Regions from separate parts of the Paenibacillus sp. alder61 genome, predicted to be linked through region 1. Evidence: riboswitches for the same ligand, from Rfam matches in the RefSeq annotation. Region 1 holds a riboswitch; each other region holds the start of a gene.
What was found. Region 1 has a riboswitch for thiamine pyrophosphate ahead of LBW89_RS05535 (ABC transporter substrate-binding protein). Riboswitches for the same ligand answer to the same signal wherever they lie in the genome.
Positions count from the first base shown of each region.

Region 2: another riboswitch for thiamine pyrophosphate. It lies ahead of tenA (thiaminase II); the one in region 1 lies ahead of LBW89_RS05535 (ABC transporter substrate-binding protein).
Region 3: another riboswitch for thiamine pyrophosphate. It lies ahead of LBW89_RS23885 (ECF transporter S component); the one in region 1 lies ahead of LBW89_RS05535 (ABC transporter substrate-binding protein).

Region 1 is NZ_JAIUDG010000004.1:135,004-139,149, reverse strand. It holds gene LBW89_RS05545 (cold-shock protein) at 1,034-1,243, opposite strand; gene LBW89_RS05540 (cold-shock protein) at 1,364-1,564, opposite strand; TPP riboswitch at 1,804-1,914, shown strand; gene LBW89_RS05535 (ABC transporter substrate-binding protein) at 2,072-3,100, shown strand; gene LBW89_RS05530 (MTH1187 family thiamine-binding protein) at 3,153-3,446, shown strand; gene LBW89_RS05525 (ABC transporter permease) at 3,443-4,146, shown strand, end outside.
Region 2 is NZ_JAIUDG010000010.1:114,224-118,369, forward strand. It holds gene thiD (bifunctional hydroxymethylpyrimidine kinase/phosphomethylpyrimidine kinase) at 1-856, opposite strand, end outside; gene thiM (hydroxyethylthiazole kinase) at 853-1,695, opposite strand; gene tenA (thiaminase II) at 1,768-2,454, opposite strand; TPP riboswitch at 2,625-2,728, opposite strand; partial or broken gene LBW89_RS12400 (VOC family protein) at 3,452-3,748, opposite strand; gene LBW89_RS12405 (hypothetical protein) at 4,034-4,146, opposite strand, start outside.
Region 3 is NZ_JAIUDG010000028.1:35,860-40,005, reverse strand. It holds gene LBW89_RS23890 (ABC transporter ATP-binding protein) at 1-1,083, opposite strand, end outside; gene LBW89_RS23885 (ECF transporter S component) at 1,202-1,807, opposite strand; TPP riboswitch at 1,922-2,033, opposite strand; gene asd (archaetidylserine decarboxylase) at 2,197-3,000, shown strand; gene LBW89_RS23875 (DUF4097 family beta strand repeat-containing protein) at 3,040-3,930, opposite strand.

The DNA of each region.
Region 1 (4,146 bases):
ACCTGTCCGGCCTCACTCACCTGCCTGGCCTAATTCACCTACCCGACCGGACCCTTTTCGGATCTTCCCGGACCCTCCCGGTTCTTGGCCTAGGGCCGACCGCAAGCATGAACGCACGTCACTCGGCAGCGCTAACGGTCACAGTCTCTAACGGACATAATAGGCGCTATTTCGCAATAATCCGCACTTTCGGAATTCTAACGGAAATAATAGCGCCTATTTGCCCTACTTCCCACCGAAATGACTCACTTTTTCCGAAATAGCGGCTACTGCGTCCGTTAGAATCTGAAATCGGCCCATTTGGACGAAATAGCCGCTATGGCTTCCGTTAGATTTTTTCGGCCGGGCCCAAGGAAGGTCCGGTCTTATTCACCTGCCTGGCTAATTCACCTGCCCTGCCTATTCACCTGTCCGGCCTTACTCACCTGCCTGACCTTATTCACCTACCCGCTTATATACCTGCCCGGCCTTATTCACCCACCGGACCCTTTTCGGATCTTCCCGGACCCTCCCGGTTCTTGGCCTTGGGCCGACCGCAAGCATGAACGCACGTCACTCGGCAGCGCTAACGGTCACGGTATCTAACGGACATAATAGGCGCTATTTCGCAATAATCCGCACTTTCGGAATTCTAACGGAAATAATAGCGCCTATTTGCCCCACTTCCCATCGAAATGACTCGGTTTCTCCGAAATAGTGGCTACTGCGTCCGTTAGAATCTGAAATCGGCCCATTTGGACGAAATAGCCGCTATGGCTTCCGTTAGATTTTTTCGGCCGGGCCCAAGGAAGGTCCGGCCTTATTCACTTGCCTGACCTTATTCACCTGCCGCTTATATACCAGCCCAGCCTCACTCACCTGCCCGGCCTCCAAAGGGAGGCTGGCCGCCCCAAGTCCGCGCAAACGCGCCGGGCCGTGCTCCGCCCCGGTCAAGGCTGCGTCCAGCTCCCGCTCCCCAAAACATAAAAGCCGCCCCCCGAACATACACGGGAGGCGGCTTTTAGATCGCATGCTATATCAGGTTGGAGCGTAATTACCGGTCCACTTTGACGGCATTGGTGTTAACCAGCTGCGGGAGCATCTTCATCCCTTTCGCCATTTCCGAGGAGCACAACGGACATACCGGAACATAATTAAACGCAAAGTTATCCCTCATCCATCCGTTGCAATCCTCACTCATGCAAGACCATACCGGCGTGTTCTCCTCAGGAATTTCTTCAATCGTTTTTTTACGGTAGTTCATGGTTACCTCCTAAGATAATAGTTTGGCTTTGGCGAGATCCCCAACCTTTAAACTATATGCCGTTTGGGTAAAAATAAAAACTGCTCTTAACGCACGCGTTAAGAGCAGCCCATGCCTGCATTACAGTTTTACGACGTTCTCGGCTTGCGGTCCGCGGTTGCCTTGAACAACGTTAAATTGTACACGTTGGCCTTCGTCAAGCGTTTTGAAGCCTTCGCCTGTGATCGCGCTGAAATGAACGAAAACATCGTTTCCGCCTTCAACTTCGATAAAGCCGAAGCCTTTTTCTGCGTTGAACCATTTTACTGTTCCAGTTTCCATAGTGAATTACCTCCTGTTTAAAGATTAACATGCTCCTTTTTTACATAAAAAAATTCACACATTGAAAAAAGTTCATTTTAGAAATTGACACTCTTTTCAATACGTGAATATCACTTCTTAATTCTTCAGTTGATCTCATTATACTCCCCTCCGAACCAAAATGCAAATCCCAAAGAAAGCCTTTACCAAAACTGGACATAAACCGGGGCCGCGTCTATAATGACTATTGTAATCCGCAGTTTATAGTTCAGGGGAGCTGGAAAAGGCCGGCTGAGATTGTATCCCGCAAGATACTGACCCTTAAACCTGATCTGGGTAATGCCAGCGTAGGAAGAAAGCTTTAGCATGGGCTTATTGTCATTTTCCATGAACCTACGCGTCCCGATCCGGGGCGCTTTTTTTGTGCCGACAGGAGAAGAACGGGGACGCCACCATATCAGATTATTCGGAACTTCACATGAACGTGACTGCGGAAATTCATATTCCATATCAAAGGAGAGAATTTCTGTGAAGCAAAATTCCTGGCCGCTGCTCGCCTTGTGCGCCCTGCTGCTCACTTTAACGGCTTGCGGGCAGTCCGCCGGCAAAACCGCGGAGACTGGCTCAGCCGCATCCGGCGCGAAAACGGCCGAAAAGCCGCGCGATGTCAAAATCGTGCTCGATTGGAGCCCGAACACCAACCATACAGGCCTTTACGTAGCCAAAGAACAAGGCTACTACGAAGAAGAAGGGCTGAACGTGGATATCGTTCTGCCAGGGGCCGGAGGCGCTGACGCCATGGTCGCGTCGGGGGAGGTGCCTTTCGGGGTGAGCGTGCAGGAGAACGTCACTCAAGGGCGCATTCAGGGCGTTCCGCTGGTCTCCATCGCCGCTGTCATCCAGCATAACACCTCGGGCTTTGCCGCGCCTGCCGACAAGGGGATCAAGACCCCGAAGGACTTTGAAGGCAAAACCTACGGCGGCTGGGGCTCCCCGGTCGAGGAAGCCGTCATGAAATCGATTATGGACCAAAGTGGGGCCGACGTCGGCAAAGTTAAATTCGTCAATATCGGAGAGGCCGATTATTTTACCGCGGTCAAACGGGACATCGATTTCGCCTGGATCTTCTACGCCTGGACCGGCATTGAAGCCGAACTGCGCGGCGAACCGCTGGATATGCAGTATGTGAAGGACTATTCGAAACAACTGGATTACTACACCCCGGTCATCGTGACGAACGAGAAGACGATCGCGGACGATCCCGAGCTGGTCAAAGCCTTCATGCGCGCCACCTCCAAAGGTTACCGCTATGCGATCGAGCATCCGGAGGAATCCGCGGAAATGCTGCTGAAAGCCGTTCCGGACCTGGACAAAGATCTCGTTGTGGCCAGCCAAAAATGGTTGAGCCCGAAGTACCAGGAGGATGCCGCCCGCTGGGGGGAACAAAAGCGCGAGGTTTGGCAGAATTACTCCGACTGGATGCATGAACGCGGATTGCTGGAAAAACCGCTCGACACGGACAAAGCGTTTACGAACGAATTTTTGCCGGAATCATAATCAGTAAGAAACCCATAACCACCAATTCGGATCATGGAGAGGATGAAACCGTATGCCAAACGCACTGCTCAGCATTCAAATCATTCCCAAAACCCCGAACGGAGAAGATGTCATTCCGTACGTGGACCGCGCCATCGAAGTCATTCAGGCCTCCGGCGTCAAATATCAGGTCAACCCGCTCGAAACGACCATGGAAGGCGATTTGGACGAACTGCTCTCTATCGTGAAACAAATGAATGAAGCCGTTGTCGATTTCGGGAGTACGGGCGTTATTTCCCAGATTAAAATCTCTTTCAATCCGAAGGGCGTCAGCATGGACAAGCTGACCGAGAAATACCGTCCATGAAGCTCCGCCGGCTCTGGAACCATGCATGGCCGCCCTTAGTGGCGGTCATCCTGTTTTTATTCCTGTGGCAAACGGCGACCTCCCTGTTTCACATTGAAAAGTGGATTCTCCCAAGCCCGTCTGATATCGCAAGGGAAGCCGCCGCCAACCCGTCCGGACTGTGGGAGCATACACAGGCCACCTTGGAACTCATGATCCTCGGTTTTGCGATCGGAACGGGATTCGGCCTGCTTGTGGCCTGTTTGCTCCATTATGTCCCGTTTTTGAAATCATCGCTGTACCCTCTGATCATTCTCAGCCAGAATGTGCCTACCATCGCGCTGGCTCCGTTGCTCATGATCTGGTTCGGTTTCGGCATACTGCCCAAAATTATCGTCATTACGCTGGTCTGCTTCTTCCCGGTCGCCGTGGCGGCGATGGACGGATTGACCCGAACCGACCGCGTGATGCTCGACTATATGCGGATGACGGGGGCTAGCCGGAGCGAGATTTTCCGCAAGCTGGAGATCCCCCATGCGATCCCTTCCATGCTGTCCGGCGTCAAAATAGCCGCCACCTATAGCGTCATGGGCGCGGTCATCGCCGAATGGGTCGGCGCCGAGAAAGGCATCGGCTACTATATGATGCTGCAGAAGGCTTCCTTCCGCACCGACCGGATTTTCGTGGCCATCGCCATCATCGTGGCCGTCAGCCTGGCTAT
Region 2 (4,146 bases), on a different contig from region 1:
TGGTCGGGCCGTGACCCCGACCGAGCTCCAGGCTGTCCTCGATCGCCGCCTGAATAAACGCCCGGGCCGTACGCACGGCTTCCTGCAGCGCCGCCCCCTTCGCCAGGGCGGCCGTCAGCGCCGCAGAAAACGTGCATCCCGTGCCATGGGTATGCACCGTCTGAACCCGGAGGCCGGCCAATTCGGTAAAATGGCTCCCGTCATACACCAGATCGACCACCTCTACGCCCGCCTGGGAGGAAGGCCATGACTTGCCGCTTACGCTTACGTTTTCGCTTTCGCTTACGCGGGTGTTCCCCTCGTCGTGCCCTCCTTTGATCACGACGAGCTCCGGTCCCATGGCGCGAATCCGCTTGGCCGCTTCCCGCCGCTCCTGCATCGTCCGGATCGGCAGCCCGGACAACACCTCCGCTTCCGGAAGATTCGGGGTCACGACCTGGGCGAGCGGAAGCAGTTCTTCGCGCAGGGCGGCGACCGCTTCCCGCCGCAGCAGCGTTTCCCCGCCCTTGGCGATCATCACGGGATCCACGACGACGCGCTTCCAGCCGAACCGGCGGATCTCCGTGGCGACCGCCCGGATGATTTCCGCATCGAACAGCATCCCCGTCTTCAGCGCGTCCACGCCGAGATCCGAGCCGACCGCCCGGATTTGCTCGGCCGCCGCCGCCGGGGGCAGCGGGTAGACCCCGCTGACGCCGAGCGTGTTCTGCACCGTGATCGCCGTAATGGCCGACATCCCGTAAACGTCCAACTCCTGGAACGTTTTCAGGTCGGCCTGGATGCCGGCGCCCCCGCCGCTGTCCGAGCCGGCGATCGTCAGCGCCTTGGGAATGCGGGGGAGGCCCTCCCTTTTCATGGCCGGCCTCCGGCGGACGCCGTCTCGATCTCGCGGACGGCGGCATAGCCTTTGAGCGAATGCGGATGCAGCTTCGCCAGCTCATCCAGGAAGGCGGTCTGGAAGCTGCCCGGCCCGAGGGAGGCCGTCCGTTCGGCGGCCCGGGCGGCCGCCGTGCCGTAGAAGGCCAGCCCCGCCGTACCGGCCAGCATCAAGTCCTTCTCGACCGCCGCAAACGCGCCCAGCACCGACGTCAGCAGGCAGCCCGTGCCGGTCACCTGCGTCATCAGCGCGTCCCCGCCGCTGATGATCCGGCACGCGCTTCCGTCGGTGATCACATCCACCCGGCCCGTGATGGCCACCACGGTCCCCAGGGCGTTGGCCGCCCGCACCGCCAGGGGCACATTGTCCTGGCTTTCGCTCTCCACGGCGTCCACTCCCTTGATCTCGCGGGCCTCGCCGATCAGGTTGGCGATTTCCGACGCGTTCCCCCGCACCAGCGAGACGTTCACCTCGCTCAAAATCCGCCGTGCCGTTTCCGTCCGGAACTTCGTCGCCCCTACGGCGACAGGGTCGAACATCACCGGCACGCCATGCTCGTTCGCGGACTGTCCCGCCAGGATCATGGCGTCGACAAGTCCCGCGTTCAGCGTGCCGATATTCAGCACCAGCGCGTCGGCGATTTTGGCCATCTCCGCCACTTCTTCAGCGGCGCTGGACATCACGGGCGACGCGCCGATCGCGTATAGTCCGTTCGCCGTAAAGTTGGTCACGACTTCGTTGGTCATGTTGTGCACGAGCGGCTTTCTTTTTTGCAAACGGGTCAGAACATCCGACAATTCTTTTTCCAGCAAACGCATCGTCATCCACCTTTCTGTTCCTCGAATCTCATGTTTCGTCGTATCGAACCGCACGCCGGGTTTGGCTATCGCCTACACGACCGCGGCCTTCGGCGGCACCGGCCACTCCTCCACTTTGAAGGCCATATCCCAGAACAAATACTCCAACTGGCAGCTGTACATAAAATGCTCCTTCATCCGCGCGCGCTCCGCCTGATTGGCCGTCTCCCCCCAGGCATCGACCCGCGAGCGCATCAGCTCCGTCGCCTCGCCGGCCATGCCGCCGTAGAAACGAATCCATTCCCCGAACGGATGGGATGGACCGGGCTTCACTTCCTCCATCAGCCGCCGGCCAATCTCCAGATAGGTCCACGGGCAAGGCAGCAGCGCCGCCATGATTTCGCCCAAGCTGCCTTGATGGGCAACCGCCAGCATGTGCTTGACATAATGGTCCGCCGACGGGGCCAGAGGGAACCCTTGAACATCCTCGAACTTGACGCCGCCCACCGCGCAAAAATTACGATGCGGATGGACTTCGCTGTGCAGAATAAAAGAAATCTGCTCATGAAACATCGCGATCTCCTCTCTGTCGGCACACTTGGAAATCGCCATGCCGTACACCCGCATGTAGGCGTTCAAATATTCATAATCCTGCTTCACGTAATGAATCAGTTGTTCTCTGCCGACCTTTCCTTCCGCGATTCCTCTGACAAAGGGATGCGCAAATATCGCTTCGAACAAATGGTCCGCCTCCCGGCGAAGCTCCTCGGTAAACCGCATTCCTTTCCACCTCCCGATAATGTTGAAATGAAGACGGAAGTCCCGGGAGAGCTTCGCCCGTCCGCTTGTTTCCGGGACACCAAAAAAGCCGCCCCGGAAACGGAGCGGCTTCATTCTAAAAAGCGTACACCCTACACAAAACCATGTATAACGGTGCGTGATCGCCTTTCATATGACCGACTCCACTTTCCTACGCTAGTACGAACTAGATCAGGTTCAAAGGGTCCAAGATATCCTCTTGTCTCAGCCGCTGACGGCTCCCCTAGTGGACTTCCTATTCATTTGCTTTCTACTGTACCTAGGTTTGCCAAATCTGTCAAACCCTTAGATAGGTTGCCTATCCGCCATAATTCCTTGCGATAAGCTCTCATGCCTGCATTAGCGGACTTTTTGGACGTTATTTCAACTGAATAAGGGACTAGCGGCTAGTAACATCCTCCCTTTGAGCCGGACGGGTAAATAAGGGCCATTTGAGGCGCTATTTTGTCGAATTTGGCTCTTCGGTGTGAAATAGAGGTCATTTGGGGTCTTATTTTAGAGAAAGTCGGGCAAAAACCGGATTTTTGAGCTCACGCCAGAGAAATAAGGCCGTTTTTGACCGCTATTTTACCCGCGAAAGCGAATCGGGCCGAAATAACGGCCCAAAATGCCGCTAATATGACGGGGCGGCAAGGAAGATTGCGGATAGGCAGCACCATGTCGGGTTTAATGCAACGCCAGTGCGCTATTCTCCCCCGAGGCAGAATCTGACCGATAGCAGCCTTTTGGGCTGCTATTTGGCGGGCGTCCGGTATCCCTGGAATGGCCCGGCGTGAGCGTGCAGGTGAGCATTGCCGGGTAAGCGTTGCCGGGTAAGCGTTGCAGCGTGAGCACGTGCATGCGTAGGCGTGAGCATGAACCTGTGCATGCTTGGGCATCCAAGTGAGCCTGAGTATGGTCGCGTACACGCACGCTGTATAGCCTCCCGTTCGCGGCTTATTACTGCTGCCCTAGTCGCTTACTTGTCGTTCTCCAGCAGCTCGATCCACAGCTTCAAATCGCGGGTGGCGTCCATATAGGCGTAGCGGCCTCCGGTGTACTCGCCCTTTTGCGCGAGCGGCATCCCGCGCTTCTCCAGCAGCGTGATCTTCTCCTTCATGCCGTCGATGACAAACGCGATATGATGCGGCCCTTCGCCATGCTCGTTCAAATAGTCGCGCCAGATGCTGGGCTGCTCGTCCGGCTCGATCAATTCGATCTGCAGCTGGCCGCAGTCAAAAAAAGCCAGCTTGGCACGACCGGCCGCCGGTTGCCCGCGCTCCCCCCATCGCGTTCCGGACCATTAAATTCCTGCAAATCTGCAGGAATTTCCGGCGTAATTTCCACATTCAAAGGAATTCCTGCAAATCTGCAACTTTTTCCTCACCAAATCCATTTTTTATGGCTGACACGCGAAAATACCTGCACATTTGCATCTTTTTCGTTTTGGGTCCACAAATACCTCCGAAAAGCCTGCATATTTGCATCTTTTTCGCTTGGCGGCACTCAATTGGCGCTCGATCGGCTATGCTCCGCTTATCCCCGGCTAACGCAGCCAATCCTACCTTTTATCCACTTGCAGCAGCGCGATTTCCTTCAGGCGGTAGGTATGCTTGATTTTGTCCTCCGCGATCACGTTCAGTTTCAGGAGGCCGGCGATTTTGGCGGTGTCCG
Region 3 (4,146 bases), on a different contig from region 1:
GCGGAGCTTGCTCCAGCTCATGTCTTGGCCTGACAGACGGTAGCCCCCTTCGGAGGGGAGAAGTCCCATCAGGCTGAGCAGCAAAGAGCTTTTCCCCGCTCCATTCGGCCCCGTCACCGCGATAAAATCGCCGGGGTATACGCTGGCCTGCGCGGCGTGGATAACCGGCCGTCCCTGACGGAATCCGCGAAAGTCCGTCAGGACCATGACGGGTTGCCCGACAGGTTGCCCGGCGGGTTCTCCGACGGATTTCCTTTCCGTCAACGGAGCGGTTTGCCCGTGCTTTTTCCCGGCCGGCTTGCACACCTGCGCCCCCTGCTCCCGGCCTTCCGGCGCTTGCCTATACGAGTCCGCCTTCTGCCCGCCGACTGTCGGACCGGTCTCTTGGTATGCCTCCAGGAAGTCGGCAACATAGCCGTCCCAAACTCCCGGATGCCAGATTCCGTACGCCAGCAGCTCTTTGCGGTAACTGCGGAACAACTCTTCCGGCGGCCCCTGTCCCAGCAAACGGCCCTCCGGCCCGAACAGAGCGACCCGGTCGACGAGCTCCAGCTCCAGCAATTCTTCGATCCGGTGCTCGACGATGATCAGCGTCCGCGCTTCGGCCACCTCCCGCACCGCCTGCCAGATTTGTTTCCTTCCCGGCGGATCGAGCAGGGCGGACGGCTCGTCGAGAAACAGCACCTCCGGCTCCATCAACAGAATGGACGCCAGGGCCAGCCGCTGCTTCATCCCTTGCGACAGCGTCCCGATCGGCACGTGGAGCTCTTTTAGCTCGAGCCCCACCTTCTTCAGGACATCCCGCATCCGCGGTGCCATTTCCTCACGCGGCACACGCCGGTTTTCCAGCACAAATGCCAGTTCCTCATCGACATACGGCATGCAAAACTGCGTGTCGGGGTCCTGGAACAACATCCCCCAGGCAGAGGGAAGCACCCGCTCCGAATAGCGCATGGGGACATCGACGAGCTCCGGGATCATCCCGGAAAGCACCTGCAGCAGGGTCGATTTCCCGCTGCCGCTCGGTCCGAGCAGCAGCAGCTTTTCCCCGCGCTCCACCCGGAACGTCAGATCTTTGAACACGAACGTGTCCTCACCGGGAAACTTTAACCTGAGATCCCTTACCTCTCCTGCCGGTTCCCCGGACATCGGCGTTTTCGCTGCGCCAGCCGGCGGGAGATCCGCATGGAAGCCGCCCATATCAATCGTCCAATGCCGCCACGTCTTTGGCGGTAACGGGACGGATCAGCGAAGTAACCCCGGTGGCCTCCACCGCCTTAGCCAGGGCATAAGCCAAATACCCCGCAAACAGCATGGAGCTTATGGCGCGCATGCCATACTTCGCGAACAACATCCACGTTTCATAATCCGCCACATAACCATAGTAGATATCGGGAATGAGGGAACCGATCGCCGAGCCGACTCCGGCCATGGCAGCCACCGTGCCCGAATAGTTGCGGTAGCGGAACAAGGCGAAGACCAGCTCGGCCCCAAGCCCCTGCAAAACGCTGTAGAGAACGAGCTGTATCCCCCACTCGCTGCCGAACAAAATTTCCACATGGGCGGCCGCCACTTCGGCCAGCAAGGCCACCCCGGGCTTACGAATCAGCAGAAACACGAGCGTGGCGGCAATAAACCACATCCCGTAAACGAGCTCATCCGCTTGAAAAAATACCGGAGGTACCAGGCCGTAAACAGAGCTCCAAAAATGATAGACGACGCCGATTACCAAAGATACCAGCACAGTCACCAAAATATCGCTCAGTTTCAACCCCTTTTTTAATACCGCATTCTCCTGTTGTTTCATGTGTTACCCCTCTCCTTTTTCGTAAATATCGTTGGAATGGAACAAAAAAACCGCCTGAATAAGCTCAGACGGCTGCTAGGTCCACAGGAAAATACACCCCATAAAGTGAACGTGCATTTCGGACGACAGATTCTCTACGCTGGCATTATCCAGTTCAGATTAACGGTCCGCAGCGGAGTATGCTGCCATCTCAGCCTGATTCACTCAAGCCCCCGTATCCCATATGCGATTGCAAATAATATACTCCAGATGTTTACAAATAGGCAAGGAAAAAATTTAAGCAATCGCTTTCGCGGTTGATTTCGTACCTATTCTGTGTCAATATAAGCGGAAGTGGAAACGGGTCCTGAGCGACCCGTTGAACCTGATGATGTTTAGGAGGAAACGACTTGGCTGCACACTGGATGAAATGGATGACTGAACTAACCTCCCGGAAGTGGATTTCCGGGCTAATGGGCAGGTTCTCGCATTCCAGGGCGAGCCGCCACATGATCCCGTGGTTCGCCAAATCCTATCGGATTCCGCTGCATGAAGCGGAAAAAGAATTGAAAGAATACCGGACATTAAACGAATTTTTTACGCGCAAGCTGAAGAGCGGTATGCGCCCGATTCACCCGGAACCTTCGGGACTAATCAGTCCGGTCGACGCGCTCATCACGTTTATGGGCGAGATTCAATCCGGCACGATTTTTAATGTAAAAGGACAGGATTACACTCTGGATGATTTGCTAAACCATTCTCCCCGGGTGGAATCCTACGCGCACGGATACGCCTTCGTGCTTTATTTGAGCCCGACCGACTACCACCGGATTCACGCGCCGGTAACCGGCACCCGGCTGGAAAGCGAGCACATCAAAGGAAGAGTTTACCCGGTGAACGACTTCGGAATGAAACATATGAAAGGCGTACTCACCCGGAATGAAAGACTGATTACATACCTGTCCCATGAACGCGGCGAAATCGCCTTGGTCAAGGTGGGGGCCATGAACGTCAGCAGTATCCGTTATAGCGACGAATCCGCTTCATCCTGGAACCAGGGCGATGATTTGGCCTATTTTGAGTTCGGCTCCACCGTCGTCCTTTTGATGGAAACCGGGACTTTCGAGCCGCTCCCAGACAGAGCCGTCGGCCAAAAAGTGCGGATGGGCGAACCGCTGGGCCGATTCTTCGCGCCCTCTACGAAACAGCCCTAATCCCAATCATGAGATCATGCGGTAAAAAAGGAAGAGCCATTACTGTACCGTAATGGCTCCCACGGAAGCGTTCAGCGACAACAGCGGTCCTCCGCTGCCCCGCCGGCTCCGGCCATCGGGGACCCCGCTGATTTCGCCCAACTCCGCCTTGGCCTCCACCTCGCAATTCAAGGAATCCGCCAGCTTGGCTTCAATGCTGCCGATCTCCGCCTCAACCTGCAGATCCGCTGCCTCTTCCATCCGCGCGATTCCCAGCTCAATGCTTCCCGTAGAGGCGCTGATCGAGGAAGCCCCTGCTATTCCCGCATCACTTAATTGCACCGAACCCACTTCACTCCTGACGCGGTAGCTTCCCTGAAGTCCGGTCATAGCCACATCGCCAACCTGGCTCGTAACATCATAGGAGACGATGCTCTCCGGAAGCCCGAGCGTATAATCGATGCTAAAATCGGAGAACCGGTATTTCTTTTGCGCCCATTTCCACAAGTTCATATCCGGATCATCCTTGGCATGCACGGCAATATACATTTCATTGCCTTCGGTAGTCACCGATATTTCCGCCTGGTCAAAAACCTCGGTAAGCACATCCCGGTTAGCCAACTTGTTCGCGGACCAGATTTCCGCCTCAATTTCGAGGTCGCTGCCCTCCGCGGCCCGGATCGCGATATTTCCCACCTCATTCTCCAGCCGGATTCCCGTCGCCCGCCCCGCCGGTTCGGTTGCGGATAAGGATCGTGAAGCGCCTTCCTTTTTCAGTTTGCCTACATGGGCGTCGACCGTATCGCTGACCGCTTGCCCCAGGCTTTCCGTCGTCCGGCTAACGATTTGCTTCGCCTGTTCCTCCGCCTTCAGCGTCTCCGTACATCCCGCCAACAATACCAGCACGGCCGCCGCCCCCGCCATTGCCGCGAGCTTGGATTTCGTTTTCATTTTTATCCTCCTGACAATGATGAGATCGGGGGACCGAGCATCATAAGCGCTTCATCAATTCGGCCCCCCGCCTTTATGTATGATCCTTCACAAAACAGATACCCTTATCATAATTCTTCACGAGCCTGCCGCACACGGTCTATGGACCGGACCCTCCCTGGACTTAAGTCGGGAAAAGTTCCTGCCTGCTTAGGGGATAGTGGAGTTGGTGGAGTT